One region of the Rhizobium sp. BK112 genome, then DNA from elsewhere that is predicted to be linked to it. Evidence: predicted binding sites of a transcription regulator. Region 1 holds the regulator's gene; the other holds the start of a gene.
What was found. Region 1 encodes HrcA, which represses chaperone genes, less so after heat shock. Its sites were predicted from a motif close to GTTAGCACTCNCNNNNNGNGAGTGCTAAC; they were not measured.
Positions count from the first base shown of each region.

Region 2: the regulator HrcA is predicted to act here: its motif matches at 4,864-4,892, upstream of FHT75_RS30315 (co-chaperone GroES).

Region 1 covers NZ_JACHYZ010000004.1:240,203-248,490, forward strand. Annotated here, with positions in the region: gene FHT75_RS13815 (LysR family transcriptional regulator) at 1-36, shown strand, start outside; gene FHT75_RS13820 (DUF1150 family protein) at 760-1,017, opposite strand; gene FHT75_RS13825 (Hsp20 family protein) at 1,065-1,490, opposite strand; gene FHT75_RS13830 (nucleoside hydrolase) at 1,769-2,713, shown strand; gene grpE (nucleotide exchange factor GrpE) at 2,752-3,384, opposite strand; gene hrcA (heat-inducible transcriptional repressor HrcA) at 3,496-4,584, opposite strand; gene rph (ribonuclease PH) at 4,712-5,431, shown strand; gene FHT75_RS13850 (VOC family protein) at 5,428-5,853, shown strand; gene rdgB (RdgB/HAM1 family non-canonical purine NTP pyrophosphatase) at 5,854-6,498, shown strand; gene hemW (radical SAM family heme chaperone HemW) at 6,508-7,710, shown strand; gene FHT75_RS13865 (saccharopine dehydrogenase family protein) at 7,778-8,288, opposite strand, start outside.
Region 2 covers NZ_JACHYZ010000015.1:112,483-120,770, forward strand. Annotated here, with positions in the region: gene FHT75_RS30275 (DUF2264 domain-containing protein) at 1-1,744, shown strand, start outside; gene FHT75_RS30280 (HIT family protein) at 1,770-2,276, opposite strand; gene FHT75_RS30285 (hypothetical protein) at 2,596-2,859, shown strand; gene FHT75_RS30290 (hypothetical protein) at 2,902-3,171, shown strand; gene FHT75_RS30295 (HD domain-containing protein) at 3,279-3,698, opposite strand; gene FHT75_RS30300 (DUF2934 domain-containing protein) at 3,704-4,027, opposite strand; gene FHT75_RS30305 (hypothetical protein) at 4,082-4,288, opposite strand; gene FHT75_RS30310 (hypothetical protein) at 4,396-4,686, opposite strand; gene FHT75_RS30315 (co-chaperone GroES) at 5,045-5,359, shown strand; gene groL (chaperonin GroEL) at 5,513-7,141, shown strand; gene FHT75_RS30325 (hypothetical protein) at 7,194-7,451, shown strand; gene FHT75_RS30330 (SDR family oxidoreductase) at 7,432-8,181, opposite strand; gene FHT75_RS30335 (SDR family NAD(P)-dependent oxidoreductase) at 8,174-8,288, opposite strand, start outside.

The DNA of each region.
Region 1 (8,288 bases):
AATCAGAGCATCATCCGCTATGCTGAAATTCCATAGCAGAGATCAAGCTCATGCGATTTCTGCTTGTTGGCGTGCTCCCGAATCTTGTTCAGCATTCTCGAATTTCGGGTATCGACCCATCTCGACTTTTCCGATCAAGGAGCGCGAGGCAAAAGTGGACGGCAGGCTTCACCACTATCAGAGGTCGACGCTATTCAAGGGCTGTGACACCGATTCCTCGCAACCAAGCGGCAACGTCCACACCAGCTCTCCTGTGGCTGAATTCGGTTCCTCAGTCGCAATACTAACTCAGATGTCGGGGAAATGCTCTCTAGACCCAAATCCGTCGAAGCTGAAGATCTTACTCGAACAGTTGGTGTTTGGTCGCATAGTTACCGCTTGCTCACCGCTTTTGGCCGCAAAGCGGAAGAAACGCTCATAGTGATCAAGCGTCCGCATCGGTCAGGGATGGCGCTGATCTTTCCTCGCTGGATGTCTGTTATCGCGTGTGAGCGCCAAAAAGCTGCCAGTCGGCTTACGGCCCCAATGCGGTCACTAATCCAACCCGACGCCAATCTCTCCTACTGGCGCACAGTTGCCATAACCCTGTCAGTCTGGTGGGATTTGATACCGAATCCTGGAGCTTCCAACATCATCGCACGGAAAACGTCGAAAGCAGGCTACGCGCATATATCGTGACATCAGCCCCGACCGCAGCAAAATCGGATAAGCGACCGCGCACTGCAAGAGCGGTGAAACGCGACGGACACCATCTGACGGTCAGTGCAGGCTGACCGTCTTCAGTTCGTCCTCGGCAGCCTTGAAAAAGGTGCTGGAGCGGTTGTCCGTCAAGAGGATCGGCGTGCCGTCGGCGCCGAAGAGTGCCCAGAGATCGACGTTCGGATCGATATCCGGCGCCTCGGGAAAGCACTTGGCGACCTCTTCGGTGCGCATTTTTCTGATGTAGGCGACCTCGCCGTTGCCGATGTGGGCAAGCTCGGATTTGGTCAAGTGAGACGTGGCTTCTTTCATCAACATTCCTGTTCCTCCGGAAGAAGGGACCAACGGTTCGACAAACCGTTGTGCTACTGTGAAACCGAAATGTTAATTTTCTTGACCATGCGCGCGGGTTCCGGACGAATTAGATCGACGGAGAGCAGACCGTTCTTCAGGCCGGCGCCGAGCACCTGCATGCCGTCGGCAAGAACGAAGGTGCGCTGGAACTGGCGGGCGGCGATGCCGCGGTAGAGATAGTCCCGTTCGCCCTGTTCCACTTGGCGGCCGCGGATCAGAAGCTGGTTCTCCTCAATGGAGACATCGAGTTCCTCCTCGCTGAAACCGGCGACGGCAAGGGTGATGCGCAGACGTTCCGGGGCGCCGTTGTCGGCGGCGATGCGCTCGATATTGTAGGGCGGATATCCGTCGCTCGCCTTGGAAATGCGCTCCAGCGTCTTTTCCATGGCATCGAAGCCCAGAAGCAGCGGGCTGGCGAAAGGGGTAATGCGGCTCATCTCTTTTCAAGTCCTTGATGCAAGCGACCATCCCGGACCTTAAACGCAGCGTCCGGATGCCGCTAATATGGGGAGAGCAGTCCAGTGCTGCAAGGCACGGTGCGACGTGCCGGCGCCACCTCACAATTTTAAAGCGGTGCCGCCGGCTGCTTGCTTGACAAAGCGGCGGCTGCCTCGCATCAAAACATGCCCGCACGGACTGTGCTGATTTGTGACGGGAAATGAACAAATCGGTGCATGCCGAGGCAAAGCGCACCCGCGAGGATGGAACGATCGGAATGGCAAGCGCAAGAAAGATCATCATCGACACGGATCCCGGCCAGGACGATGCGGCCGCCATCATGCTGGCCTTCGGCAGTCCCGAGGAGCTGGAGGTGCTGGGGATCACGACGGTCGCCGGCAACGTGCCGCTTTCCTTCACCAGCCGCAATGCGCGCATCGTCTGCGAGCTCTGCGGCCGGCGGGAGACAAAGGTTTTCGCCGGCGCCGACGCGCCGATCGCCCGCAATCTGGTGACGGCCGAACATGTGCACGGCAAGACCGGCCTCGACGGGCCCGACCTCAGCGAGCCGACGATGGCGCTGCAGCCCGACCATTCGGTCGATTTCATCATCGAGACGCTGCGCCGCGAGCCGACAGGCACGGTGACGCTCTGCACGCTCGGGCCGCTCACCAATATCGGCCTGGCCTTCCAGAAGGCGCCCGACATCGTTCCCCGCATCCGCGAACTGGTGATGATGGGCGGCGGCTTCTTCGAGGGCGGCAACATCACGCCGGCCGCCGAATTCAACATCTATGTCGATCCCGAGGCCGCCGATATCGTCTTTCGCTCAGGCGTGCCGATCGTGATGATGCCGCTTGACGTCACTCACCAATTGCTGACCCGCAAGGACCGGGTGAAGCGCATGGCCGAAATCGGCACGGCGCCTGTTAAGGCCATGGTCGAGATGCTGGAATTCTTCGAGCGGTTCGATATCGAGAAATACGGCTCCGACGGCGGGCCGCTGCACGACCCGACCGTGATCGCCTATCTGCTGAAGCCGGAGCTCTTCAGGGGTCGGGACTGCAATGTCGAGATCGAGGTCCGGTCCGAACTCACCGTCGGCATGACCGTCGTCGACTGGTGGCATGTGACCGAGCGCAAGCGCAATGCCAAGGTCATGCGCCATGTCGATGCGGACGGCTTCTTCGATCTGCTGATCGAACGTTTCGCCCGCATCTGAAGCTTTGGTTTCCCTTCCTGAGCGGAAGGGAAACGTCCTTAAGCGTCCTTCTCGTCGAAGACGGAATTGGTTTCGGCTTCGGCCGGCTTGGGGCCGCCCTTGGCGACGCCGACCATGGCCGGGCGCAGCACGCGTTCGCCGATGGTGAAGCCTGCCTGCACGACCTGGACGACCGTATTGTTCGGCACGTCGGGGTTGGGCACCTCGAACATCGCCTGATGGAAATTCGGATCGAACTTCTGGCCGACCGGCTCCAGCTTGCGAACGCCGTGGCGCTCAAGAGCCGACAGCATGGCGCGCTCGGTCATCTCGACACCTTCGATCAGGGTGCTGAGGCCGGCATCGGCCGCGGCCTTGGTCTCCGGAGAGATGGCATCAAGCGCGCGGCGCAGATTGTCCGAGACGGCGAGCATGTCGCGCGCAAAACCCGCGACGGAATAGGACTTGGCGTCCTTCACTTCGCGCTCGGTGCGCCGGCGCAGATTGTCCATCTCGGCGGCAAGGCGCAGATAGCGGTCGCGCAGCTCACCGTTTTCGGCTTTCAGAAGCTCGAGCGGGTCCGGCTGGGCAGCCTCTTCCTGCGCAATATCGTTCTCGACGTAGGCGGCAGCGTCGGCTGCGGCATCGGCCGCAGTTGCGTCAGGTCCGTTTTTCGTCGTGTCATCGGTCATGACGGTCTCCGGTTGGTGTCTTCAGATGCGCCCGATATCGAGGTTTGACCGAAAAAAATCAAGTCTGCGTGACAAAGAAGCGAAAATTCCGCACGTTCGCCAGTTGCGGCGTCAAAGCTGATTGCGCGAAAGGCGGGAGACGAGCTGGGCGGTGTAATCCACCATCGGCACGATGCGGGAATAATTGAGCCGCGTCGGGCCGATGACGCCGACGGCACCGACGATGCGATCGTCATCGTCACGATAGGGCGCGACGATCAGCGACGAGCCGGACAGCGAGAAGAGCTTGTTTTCCGAACCGATGAAGATGCGCACGCCGGAACCGGTTTCGGCGAGATTGAGAATCTCGATCAGGCTGTCCTTCTTCTCGAGATCGTCGAACAGCAAGCGCAGCCGGTCGAGATCCTCGGCGCCGGCCAGCCCCTCGAGCAAGTTGGCGCGGCCGCGGATGATCAGTTGCGCGGGCTTGCCCTCGTCCGGGCTGCCGGCCCAGACAGCGATGCCGCGCTCGACGAGATCGCGCGACAGGGCATCGAGCTCGTGGCGGACGTCATCCTTCAGCCGGCTCAACTGCTTGCGGAGTTCCGGCAGCGTCTGGCCGGACATATGGGCATTGAGAAAATTCGCCGCCTCGGTCAGTTGCGAGGAGGTGACGCCCGCCGGCAGCTCGATGATGCGGTTTTCCACCTGATCGTGATCGCCGACGAGCACGGCCAGCGCCTTGGTCGGTTCGAGCCGGATGAACTCGACATGTTTCAGCACCGGATCGCTTTTCGAGGTGATGACGAGGCCGGCGCCGCGCGAAATGCCGGACAGCATGCGGCTTGCCTCGTTCATCATCGATTCCACCGGATTGCCGCCGCTTTCGGCCCGCACCTGCCGGTCGATGTTGGCGCGCTCCTCGGCAGAGAGGTCGCCGACCTGCATGAAGGCATCGACGAAGAAACGCAGGCCGATCTGGGTCGGCAGCCGTCCGGCGCTGACGTGCGGCGAATAGATCAGGCCGAGTTCTTCGAGATCGCTCATGACGTTGCGCACCGAGGCCGGCGACAGCGACATCGGCAGAAGACGGGACAGGTTGCGCGAACCGAGCGGCTCGCCACTTTCCAGATAGCCTTCGACGATGCGCCGAAAAATTTCCCTGGAGCGCTCGTCCAGTGCGGCAACAGCATCCGAAACCGACGTCGACCTGATGCCCATGAAGCTTAAGAACCCGCGCTGATGATACTTCCCGAAAAGTAAGTCAAACTCGCACCCGTGGCAAAAGGGAATTTGCAAATAGGCGCCGCCAATCGTAGAAGCGGTCAACAAACCCCAGGAGATAAGAATGCGGCCTTCAGGCAGAAAAATCGACCAGATGCGCAAGGTCTCGTTCGAGCGCAATTTTTCCAAGCATGCGGAAGGCTCCTGCCTGGTCAAGTTCGGCGATACGCATGTGCTCTGCACGGCCAGCCTTGAAGAAAAGACGCCGCCCTGGCTGCGCAATACCGGCAAGGGCTGGGTCACCGCCGAATACGGCATGCTGCCGCGGGCGACCGGCGAACGGATGAAGCGCGAGGCCGCCGCCGGCAAGCAGGGCGGCCGCACCCAGGAAATTCAGCGGCTGATCGGCCGGTCGTTGCGCGCCGTCGTCGACCTGCAGGCGCTCGGCGAACGGCAGATCACGCTCGACTGCGACGTCATCCAGGCCGATGGCGGCACGCGGACCGCCTCGATCACCGGCGGCTGGATTGCGCTTTACGATTGCCTGAAATGGATGGAAAGCCGCAACATGATCAAGGTTGACCGGGTCCTGAAGGATCATGTCGCCGCCATCTCCTGCGGTATCTTCGCCAGCCAGCCGGTGATCGATCTCGATTACCTCGAGGATTCCTCGGCCGAGACCGATGCGAACTTCGTCATGACCGGCACCGGCGGGATCGTCGAGATCCAGGGCACGGCCGAGGGCACGCCGTTCAGCGAGGGCGAATTCACCTCGCTGATGCAGCTTGCCAGAAACGGCATCGGCGAACTGGTGGCGCTGCAGAAGCAAGCCGTCGAAGGATGAACCCCATGCTGGAAGGCATGTTGGAAACGGCGCTCTATGCGCGGGATCTCGATCAGGCCGAGGCGTTTTACGAAGACGTCCTCGGACTGGAGAAGATCGCCCGCGCCGCCAACCGGCATGTCTTCTTCCGCTGCGGGCCCGGCGTTCTGTTAATCTTCAACCCCGAGGAAACGGTGAAGCCGCCGGCGCCTGATGCCCTGCAGGTGCCGCCGCACGGCACCACCGGCCAGGGCCATGCCTGTTTCCGGGTATCCGGCCGCAATATCGACGCCATGGCCGAGAAGCTGACGGCGGCTGATGTGGCGATCGAATCCGAGGTGCGCTGGCCGAACGGCGGCCGCTCGATCTATTTCCGCGATCCGGCCGGCAACAGCCTGGAATGCGCAGAGGCTAAAATCTGGGGCATCGAACAGGATATCTGAATGCGCAAGCTTGAAACGAAGACCATCGTCGTCGCCAGCCACAATGCCGGCAAGATCCGCGAGATCCAGGAATTGATCGGGCCGCTCGGCTTCACCGCCAAATCGGCGGCGGAGCTGAATTTCGTCGAGCCTGACGAGACCGGCACGAGTTTCGAGGAGAATGCGACGATCAAGGCGGTGGCCTCGGCCAATGCCGCCGGCATGCCGGCGCTTTCGGACGATTCCGGACTGGTGGTCGACGCGCTCGGCGGCGATCCCGGCGTCTACACCGCCAACTGGGCGGAGAGGGCCGACGGCACGCGCGATTTCGACATGGCGATGGCCAAGGTGGAAAAGGCGCTGCAGGATGCCGGCGCGACGAAGCCGGAACAGCGCACCGCACGTTTCATCAGCGTGCTCTGCCTCGCCTGGCCGGACGGGCACACGGAGCTGTTCCGTGGCGAGGTGGAAGGCAGCGTCGTCTGGCCGCCGCGCGGCACCCAGGGCTTCGGCTACGATCCGGTCTTCCAGCCTAAGGGTTACGACATCACCTTCGGCGAAATGAGCGGCGAGGAAAAACACGGCTGGAACGTCGGCAAGCCGCAAGCGCTGTCGCACCGGGCCCGCGCCTTCAAACTCTTCGTCGAAACCTGCCTGGAGGCATAAGGTCGGTACGTGGGCACATCAGACACGCCAAGCAGCTCGCGCGATGCAGCACTTTTGCCCGATACCGGTGAGCCCGGCTTCGGCGTCTACGTGCATTGGCCCTTCTGTGCGGCGAAGTGTCCCTATTGCGATTTCAACAGCCATGTGCGCCACCAGCCGGTGGATCAGGAGCGCTTCACCGCTGCCTTCTTGAAGGAGATGGCAACGGTGCGGGCGATGAGCGGGCCGAAGACGGTCACCAGCATCTTCCTCGGCGGCGGCACGCCCTCGCTGATGAAGCCGGAAACGGTCTCGGCCATTCTCGACGGCATTGCCCGGCACTGGCACGTGCCTGCCGGCATCGAAATCACCATGGAGGCCAACCCTTCGAGCGTCGAGGCCGACCGCTTCCGCGGCTATCGGGCCGCCGGCGTCAATCGTGTCTCGCTCGGCGTGCAAGCGCTGAATGATCGGGACCTGAAATTCCTCGGCCGTCTGCATGATGTCGCCGACGCGCTGAAAGCAATCCGGCTGGCGCGCGACATTTTTCCCCGCATGTCCTTCGATCTGATCTATGCCCGGCCGCAGCAGACGGTCGAGGAATGGGAGAAAGAGCTGAAGGAGGCTATCTCCTATGCGGTCGACCATCTCTCCCTCTATCAGCTGACCATCGAGGAAGGCACGCCCTTCTACGGCCTGCACAAGGCGGGCAAGCTGGTCGTGCCGGACGGCGAGCAATCGGCATTGCTCTACGAGGCGACGCAGGAGATCACCGCGCGCGAGGGCATGCCGGCCTATGAGGTTTCCAATCACGCCCGGCCGGGTGCCGAAAGCCGGCATAACCTGACCTACTGGCGTTACGGCGATTATGCCGGCATCGGCCCCGGCGCCCATGGCCGGCTGACACGCGGCCCGGAGAAGATCGCCACGGCGACCGAGCGCAAGCCGGAAGCCTGGCTCGACATGGTCGAGCGCGACGGCCACGGCATTCTCGACGAGGAGCGGCTCGGCTTCGAGGAACAGTCCGACGAGCTCTTGCTGATGGGGCTGCGGCTCCGGGAAGGTGTCGATCTTGCCCGCTGGCAGCAGCTTTCGGGCCGCGACCTCGACCCGAAACGCGAGGAATTCCTGCTGGAACACAAATTCATCGAGCGGATCGGCAATTCACGCCTGCGCTGCACGCCGTCCGGCATGCTGATCCTCGACTCCGTCGTCGCCGATCTCGCCTGCTGACATCAATACGACGTGCGAATTTACAACGCGGCGGCATCGATATCGCCGCCGCGCTGGAGCGCATTTATCAGCCGTGGCTGGTCGCGCCTGATTTGAACAGGCTGCCGGTCGGCGTCTTCAAGAACATCTCCAGCGGAATATGCTCCTGGTGCAGGAAGCCGGTCGCCGGCAGCAGGCCGTCGCGGACCATTTCGATGACGGCCACGACCGAGGCCGAGGTCGTCCAGGCAATTGCGGTGCGGCGGGCGCCGGCAATCTCGATCGGGTAATAGGCGCGCACGAATTCCTTGCGGCGCAGGCTGCCATTCTCCGTCCCTTCGGCGGCGACATGGACATAGACGACATCGTCTTCAACCGGCGGCTTGGCGTTGGTCAGGATCTCGCCGGCGAGCTTGCGCTTGTCGCGCATCAGCAGTTCGTGGAAGAAGAAGTTCATCAGCTCCATATGGCCGGGATAACGCATCGTCTTGTAATCGAGATTGTCGATCTTGCCGAGCATGGTGTCGCACATGGTGCCAAGACCGCCCGAGGTGGTGAAGGCTTCGAGCTTGACGCCGCCGACATAGACGGTCTCGTGC
Region 2 (8,288 bases), on a different contig from region 1:
TTTTTCTGAAAGCGGCGCCCGTGTGCGCCTCGGTGCGGCCGGCGCGATCTTCGACCGGGCGGCGGCGGATCTGGAAGGATTTGCACGGCCGCTCTGGGGCATTGTTCCGTTCGCTGCAGGCGGCGGCGCGTTCCCGCATTGGGACCTCTATCGGCGCGGGCTGGCGAACGGCACGAACCCCGCTCATCCCGAATATTGGGGCGATCTTGCCGACCGCAATCAGCGACTGGTCGAGCTCGCCGCCGTCGGTTTCGCGCTGGCACTTGTCCCCGAACACATCTGGAAACCGCTCAGCGATAGCGAAAAGAAGACCGTCGCCGCCTATCTTCTCAGCGCGCGCGAACTGGAATTCATCGACAACAACTGGAAATTCTTCCGCGTCCTCATCGATCTCGGGCTGGAGCGCGTTGGTGTCGCCTTCGACCACGGGAAAACCCTTGCCTATCTCGACGAGTTGGAAGCCTTCGACCTCGGGGAAGGCTGGTATCGCGACGGGCCGGTGCGTCGGGTCGATCATTACATCCCCTTCGCCATGCATTTCTACGGCTTGATCTATACCGTGTTGGCGCGCGGCGACGAAGCGCGCAAGGACCGCTTCCGGGATCGCGCCCAGACCTTTGCCGGGGATATCCGCCACTGGTTCGGCCCCGATGGCGCAGCCCTTGCCTTCGGCCGCAGCCAGACCTACCGCTTCGCGGCCGGTGGTTTCTGGGGCGCGCTTGCCTTTGCCGGCGTCGAAGCGCTGCCCTGGGCCGAGATCAAGGGCTATTACATGCGCCATATCCGCTGGTGGTCGGCGATGCCGATTGCCGAGCGCGACGGCGTTCTCTCCGTCGGCTACGGTTATCCCAATCTCTTCATGAGCGAGAGCTACAATTCGCCCGGTTCGCCCTATTGGGCGCTGAAATTCTTCCTACCGCTGGCTCTTCCCGGGGATCACCCCTTCTGGACCGCCGACGAGGCGCCGCAGCCGGAATTTCCGGAGCCGGTTGCGTTGAAACCGGCGGGCATGGTCGCCATGCACACGCCAGGAAATGTGGTCGTGCTCTCCTCCGGACAGCAGCATGACAAGATGCTCGGCGCAAACGAGAAATATTCGAAATTCGTCTATTCCACGCGCTACGCCTTCAACATCGAAGCCGACGACCGGAATTTTGCCGCCGCAAGCTTCGACGGCATGCTCGGCCTCTCCGACGACGGCGTCCATTTTCGCATGCGCGAAACTATGGAAGAGGCGCTCATCGCCGACAATCGCCTCTATTCGCGCTGGCGCCCCTGGAACGATGTCACCATCGAAACCTGGCTGCTTCCCGAAAACCCCTGGCATATCCGCATCCACCGCATCGCCACGCCGCGCGCCCTCAGCACAATCGAGGGCGGCTTTGCGATCGAACGCGCGGACTTCAATGCCGACCGTTCCGATGCAGGGGAAGGCCGAGCCGTCTGGTACGGACAGACCGATGTCAGCGCGATCGTGGATCTATCGCCCGATCCGAGGGCCGGCCATGCGATGAGCCCGATCCCGAATACCAATCTCATCCACGCCAAGACCCTGCTGCCGCAGTTGCGCGGCCAAATCGGCCCCGGAACCACCGTGCTCGTGACCGCGGCAATGGCATTGCCCAGCCGCGAGAACTGGGCACAAGCGCTCGATAATCCGCCTGCCTGCCCTCGCCTCGAAGACTTGGAGCGGCTCTTTCGCGAGAACGGCGAGCGGGTGCCGGCATTCGCCCTCCAGTCATAGCCTGGGATTGGGGGAACAGGAGTGACTATCGTGCGGTCAACTCGGCACGGTATGCTTCTGCGATGCGCTGTGCCAACTCTGCCATTTGATCGTCAGGTATGTGCAGGACCCCATTCTCCGCCATCAGCGCATGGTATTGCTGCTCTTCGAGAGGCACGCCTGAAGGCAAGGGAACGACATGAAAATGCAGGTGACTATTGGCTTGCTGGCTGCCGAGCGAAAGCACATAAATTCGCTCGGCGTCGAACACGCTTTTGAGGGCGCGCGACAAGACATGCACCTTGCCCTGTAGTCGAAGATATTCATCCTTCGACATGTCTCGCGCCAGATCCTCACGGTGCTCCTTCGGACAGACAAGGCAATAGCCGGGTAACGTGGGATATTTGCTCAGGAAAATGATCGTCTCATCGTCTTCAAAAACGCGATGATGAAAGAAAGCGGGGTCGTTCTTGAGCAAGCCGCAGATAAAGCACGGCCTTGTTCCGATGTCGTGGACATAGGCTTTGAGATCAAATGGCTGGCGTTCGATCATTCCAAACCTCTGCCATCTCGCACGCGGCGTATCCTATTGTCAGATTGATGCGACAATCGGAGGGAAGTCAAATTGACCAAGTCATTAGCGCCAATGACACTCACTGACTCCGGAACCGTCACCAAAGCTATTGCAAAAACCCAATGCGCGCCCGACGCCGCCGTCGCATAACATTTTCGAATTACTCAATAGTTATATTTACATCTCCAACTAATGAATAAGAAAAACCCACTCTTCGCAACATTGCTGTAATGAAATCCGGCAAAGCGCAACAGCATACTTAGCTTTCAGTTTTCCGAGATCTTGAGAGGAGGACACAATGCCTACCATAATGATCTGTCACGACGTCAAGGACACGAAACACTGGCTCGCTTCACCCATCCGCAAACAGGTATTGGAACCCATCGGCGTCACGAACATTCGTACGTTTACAGACCCGCAAAACTCCAACCGCGTTGGTTTGGTCATGGACGTCGCAGACATGGAAAAGTTGATGGCCTTCATGCAGACCAAGGCAGCCGCCGATGCGATGGCGAGTGACGGCGTCTTGCCCGAGACCATAATGTTCCTGGTTCAATCGTAATAGCCATCCACGAGACTTGGAAATGCAATCGGGGAGGATGATATGACGACATTATTCGTGAGGCACGAGGTCTCCGACTACGCCGCCTGGCGCAAGGTATATGATGCGTTTCATCAGGTTCAGAAGGCCAATGGGGTGACAGCGCAAGCCGTCTATCGCGCCATCGACAACCCGAACGATATTACCGTCACCCATGAGTTTGCGACGTTTGAAGCGGCTCAGGCGTTCAGCAAGCTGGACGAACTGAAGACGGCGATGCGCACGGGAGGCGTGCTCGGCGTCCCGACAGTGTGGTTTACCAACAAAACATGAAATGAGGCACAAAACCTTCGCTGCACCAGCGGAAGTCAGGTTACGGTCGCCATCGGCCCATTATCGATCTTGGCGGCCAGGCGAACTGCGCAAATTTGTCCGAGCTCCTATTGTCGGCTCTTGATGTCGCGCAGGAGATCCAGGCCGCGCTGGTACTTTTCGGTGTTCTTGCCGGTCTGTTCGGCCTGCCGGAGATTGTCTTCGAGATCGGCCTGCTTGACCGGCAAGGCCAGCGGGTTGGATGCCGCGCGTCTGACGAAGTCGTCGTCCGGCTCGTCCGGCCGCCGTGTCAGAGCGTCCACGGCGGAGATGATCGCTGGCGCAAAGCCATCTTCCCTCAGCCTGTCGAGCGTCCAGCCGCTTCCTTTCTCGACCACGTCATGAAGGTAGGCGATCGTCCGCCGCTCATCGCCGGAAACGAGAAGTGCGACCCGCTGGCAATGTTCGAAGAACGGCCGGCCGGTCTTGTCTGCCTGACCTTCATGGGCTGTAAGAGCCACTTGGATGGCATGGTCGAGATGCTGCATGGCGATCACGGGCCCTCGGTCTTCCCGATCTTCTGTCGGGAAGGCTTCTCGCCCGTCGTCATCTCGATGTCAGGGACGGGAACCGCCGCGGCCTGGACAGGCGTTTGTCGCCGATCGAAATCGCCGCTCTCGCCGGCGCCTTGGAGCAGTGCTGCATCATCCCTGTCGTCTTCATCGAGCAGGTTCTGCAGTGTTTCATGCTCATCCTCGCCCGCAAGTTCATCACAGGCTTGCAGCCAGTGACGCTGGTCGGCGCCGTCCGGGCGGCCTTCGGCCTCCCAGATTTCGTAGGCACGGCGACGTATCTGCTCGTGCTTGTCTATCGCCATGATCTCCTCCAAGCGCATTTAAATAAGCCGTCCGAAGAACAGGCCCAGCCACTTTCACGGCGTGTTGATGGTTGGAAGAAAATCCTCCACCCGTTTGTGCTCGTCCTTTGAAAGCGTCTCCACCCGTTCCTTCCAGAAGCGTTCGGCCTCCCGGGCAGTTTCCAATGCCCTCTTGCGATCGGCTTCGGTCCGTTCGGTGTCGGCGGAACGCGCGTCGTCGGTCCCGCTCTCGGGCGGCACGGTGGATTTGACGGTCATCATGGATCACCCTTCGATGTTGTGATCCAATAACCTTCGCAAGCAGTGAGAGTTCCGCGTGGGTGGCGATTGATTTGAGCGCGCGATCGAGCCGCACGCGCCGGCGGCAATCAATGAACGGCCATACTCACCATTCGATAGGGGTGCACGGCCTCGAACTGCGAAATCATCGCCGTCGCCTGCAGCAACACGAGCTCGGCATTGTCGGGATCGTCACGGGCCAGTTCGTCGGCGTTGACGCGGATCGCTTCAGCCATGTTGTTGGACAGTGCCGCAAACTGCATGTTGCCTTCGACAAGAGCCTCACGCGCCGTATCCTCCAGCGTGCGAGCGATATCGACGAAGATTTCCTCACGTTCCTCAATGCTGAGGTCTCTGATTATATTGGTCTTTTCTTCCATGTCACTCACTCCAAAAGACGTGGGACGGTGATCGAGCTCGTCAAGCCTCGATCATGAGACAGTTGGGAATGTCAAATTCCGGATTCAAGCCTCGATGCGGCTTGAACGCGCATTCGACACAGTGTCATCCACCTTGTAGTCCGAACGCGGGAGCCGATTTTCTGTTCCCTGCAATACGTTAGCACTCGCCGGTGGAGAGTGCTAATTTTTCTCTCATTCCCTCTTGAAATTGCAGTGCCGTCGAACCAGATCAGTCGCGCAAGGCGCGCTCGTGCGGAACCTTGCACCCGCCCCGGATTGGTCATCCGGTCCGGCCCGGGGGGAGCAACATCATCACTGTTTGTCGATGGAGGAAGACATGTCGTTCCGACCGCTTCATGATCGCATTCTCGTCCGCCGGGTCACGTCAGAGGACAAGACCAAGGGCGGCATCATCATTCCCGACACTGCCAAGGAAAAGCCGCAGGAAGGTGAGGTCATCGCCGTCGGCCCTGGTGCACGCAACGATGCCGGCCAGATCCAGGCGCTCGACGTCAAGCCCGGCGATCGCATCCTGTTCGGCAAATGGTCCGGTACCGAGATCAAGATCGATGGCGAAGACCTGCTGATCATGAAGGAAAGCGACGTGATGGGCGTCATCGAAACCCAGGGCGAACAGCAGCAGGCCGCCTGAGGTCCCTGCGAACATTCGTCAACGCTGGAGCGCTTCAGCTTGTCGTAGAAAAGCAGAACAGCTCCAATATTTTATTTCTGACGCAATTCCGAACGGAAAACCGCTTCGCACCTTTCCCGGAATTGCTCTGGCTGCCTATGAAGGAGTGAGGACATGGCCGCTAAAGAAGTCAAATTCAGCACCGAAGCCCGGGAGAAGATGCTGCGCGGCGTCGACATCCTGGCCAACGCCGTGAAGGTGACGCTCGGCCCGAAGGGCCGCAACGTCGTGATCGACAAGTCCTTCGGCGCGCCGCGCATCACCAAGGACGGCGTCTCCGTCGCCAAGGAAGTCGAACTCGAAGACAAGTTCGAGAATATGGGCGCCCAGATGGTCCGTGAAGTCGCCTCGAAGACCAGCGACATCGCCGGCGACGGCACCACGACCGCAACGGTGCTTGCCCAGGCGATCGTCAAAGAGGGCGCCAAGGCCGTCACGTCAGGCATGAACCCGATGGACCTGAAGCGCGGCATCGATCTCGCCGTCGGCGCCATCGTTGCGGAACTGAAGGCCAACGCCCGCAAGATCTCCAACAATGCCGAAATCGCCCAGGTCGGCACGATCTCCGCCAATGGCGATGCCGAAATCGGCCGTTTTTTGGCGGAAGCCATGGAAAAGGTCGGCAATGATGGCGTCATCACCGTTGAAGAAGCCAAGACCGCCGAAACCGAACTCGAAGTCGTCGAAGGCATGCAGTTCGACCGCGGCTACCTCAGCCCCTACTTCGTGACCAATGCCGACAAGATGCGGGCCGAGTTCGAAGACCCATATATCCTCATCCACGAGAAGAAGCTGTCGAACCTGCAGTCGATGCTGCCGGTTCTCGAAGCCGTCGTCCAGACCGGCAAGCCGCTCCTCATCATCGCTGAAGACGTCGAAGGCGAAGCTCTTGCAACCCTCGTCGTCAACAAGCTGCGTGGCGGCCTGAAGATCGCTGCCGTCAAGGCGCCTGGCTTCGGCGACCGCCGCAAGGCCATGCTCGAAGACATCGCCATCCTCACCGCCGGCACCGTCATCTCCGAAGACCTCGGCATCAAGCTCGAATCCGTAACGCTCGACATGCTCGGCCGTGCCAAGAAGGTGTCGATCGAAAAGGAGAACACCACGATCGTCGACGGCGCGGGCGCCAAGTCCGACATCGAAGGCCGTGTTGCCCAGATCAAGGCCCAGATCGAAGAAACCACCTCCGATTACGACCGCGAGAAGCTGCAGGAGCGTCTTGCCAAGCTCGCCGGCGGCGTTGCCGTCATCCGCGTCGGCGGCTCGACGGAAGTCGAAGTGAAGGAAAAGAAGGACCGCGTCGACGACGCGCTTCATGCAACCCGGGCGGCGGTCGAGGAAGGCATTCTGCCGGGCGGCGGTGTGGCGCTGCTGCGCTCCGTCAAGGCGCTCGACAACCTCAAGACCGCCAATAGCGACCAGCGTGTCGGTGTCGACATCGTTCGCCGCGCGCTCGAGACGCCGGCGCGGCAGATCGCCGAAAATGCCGGAGCGGAAGGCTCGGTCATCGTCGGCAAGCTGCGCGAGAAAAGTGACTTCGCCTACGGCTGGAACGCTCAGACCGGCGAATATGGCGACCTTTATGCGCAGGGCGTCATCGATCCGGCCAAGGTTGTTCGCACCGCGCTGCAGGACGCGTCCTCCATCGCCGGTCTTCTCGTCACGACCGAAGCCATGATCGCCGAGAAACCCAAGAAGGACGCGCCGCCGCCATTGCCCGCCGGCCCGGGCATGGATTTCTAACACATCTGCCGGCCCGCCGGCCTCGCTGGCGGGCCTTTCGGAGGGAATAGAGATGGTTCAAACGATCAAAAACCGATCGCAGGTACCGCTGGACTCCCGCGATCTTGAAACCTGCCAGCACGTCTTCGACAAGCTGCGCGCCGATTACGCAATAGCAAGAGACAGCGATGAAGCCGAACGAATGGCGAGCATCATCATCGAGATCTACCGACAGGGCGTACGCGACCCCAATCAGCTGCAATCGATGGTCGAGGCGGCCCGCGGTCTCTTCGAAACAAGCGAGCGCCCGCCTACGGCCCGGGAAATTTGACCATGGTGCCGCCGCCGGTCGCCTGGTCCGTCGGGAAGACTTCGATCCGCGACACGTCGACGAAGACGGGAAGCTCGATGGCGCTCGAGATGATCGAGGCGATGTGTGAAGGCTGTATCGGACGGTAGCCGTCATAGAGCAGCGTCCGCGCCTGATTGCCCGCCATTGCGGTTCGATAAAGTTCCGTCTGGACGCGGCCCGGCACCACCTCGGTCACCCGAACGGAGGTCCCGAGCAGGTCGCAGCGCAAATTGTCGCAAAACAGGCTGAGCCCGGCCTTCGACGGGCCGTAGGCCGCCATATTCGGATACGGCGCCTGGCCGCCGCTCGAGCCGATATAGATCAGGTGGCCGCGCTTTCGCTCAACCATGGCAGGCAGGAATGCACGGGTCAGCTGCATCGGCGCCTTGAGATTGATGTCGATCATGGCATCGATTTCGGACGGTTCGATCTCGCTGAATGTCGCCCGAGTCGAGAGAATGCCGGCATTGTTGATCAGGATATCGACCTCAGTTCCGTGAAGCTGCTTGACGATTTCGGCGGTATCGCGCACATCGGCCCGGATCGGCTTCGCCCCGCTTTCCCCAGCGAGTTCTTCAAGAGCCTCGGCGCTTCGGCCAACGGCATAGACCGTCAGCCCCATCTTACACAGCTTGTCGACGGTGGCGCGACCGATGCCGCTCGTCGCACCGGTGACCACGGCGACCCGATAGGGCAGCGGCTCAGACATAGATGTAGCCTCCGCTGACGACGACGTTTTCGCCTGTTGCATAGGTGTTGCGGCTCGATGCCATCATGACGATCCATTCCGCCATTTCGACCGGCTCGGCCGCGCGG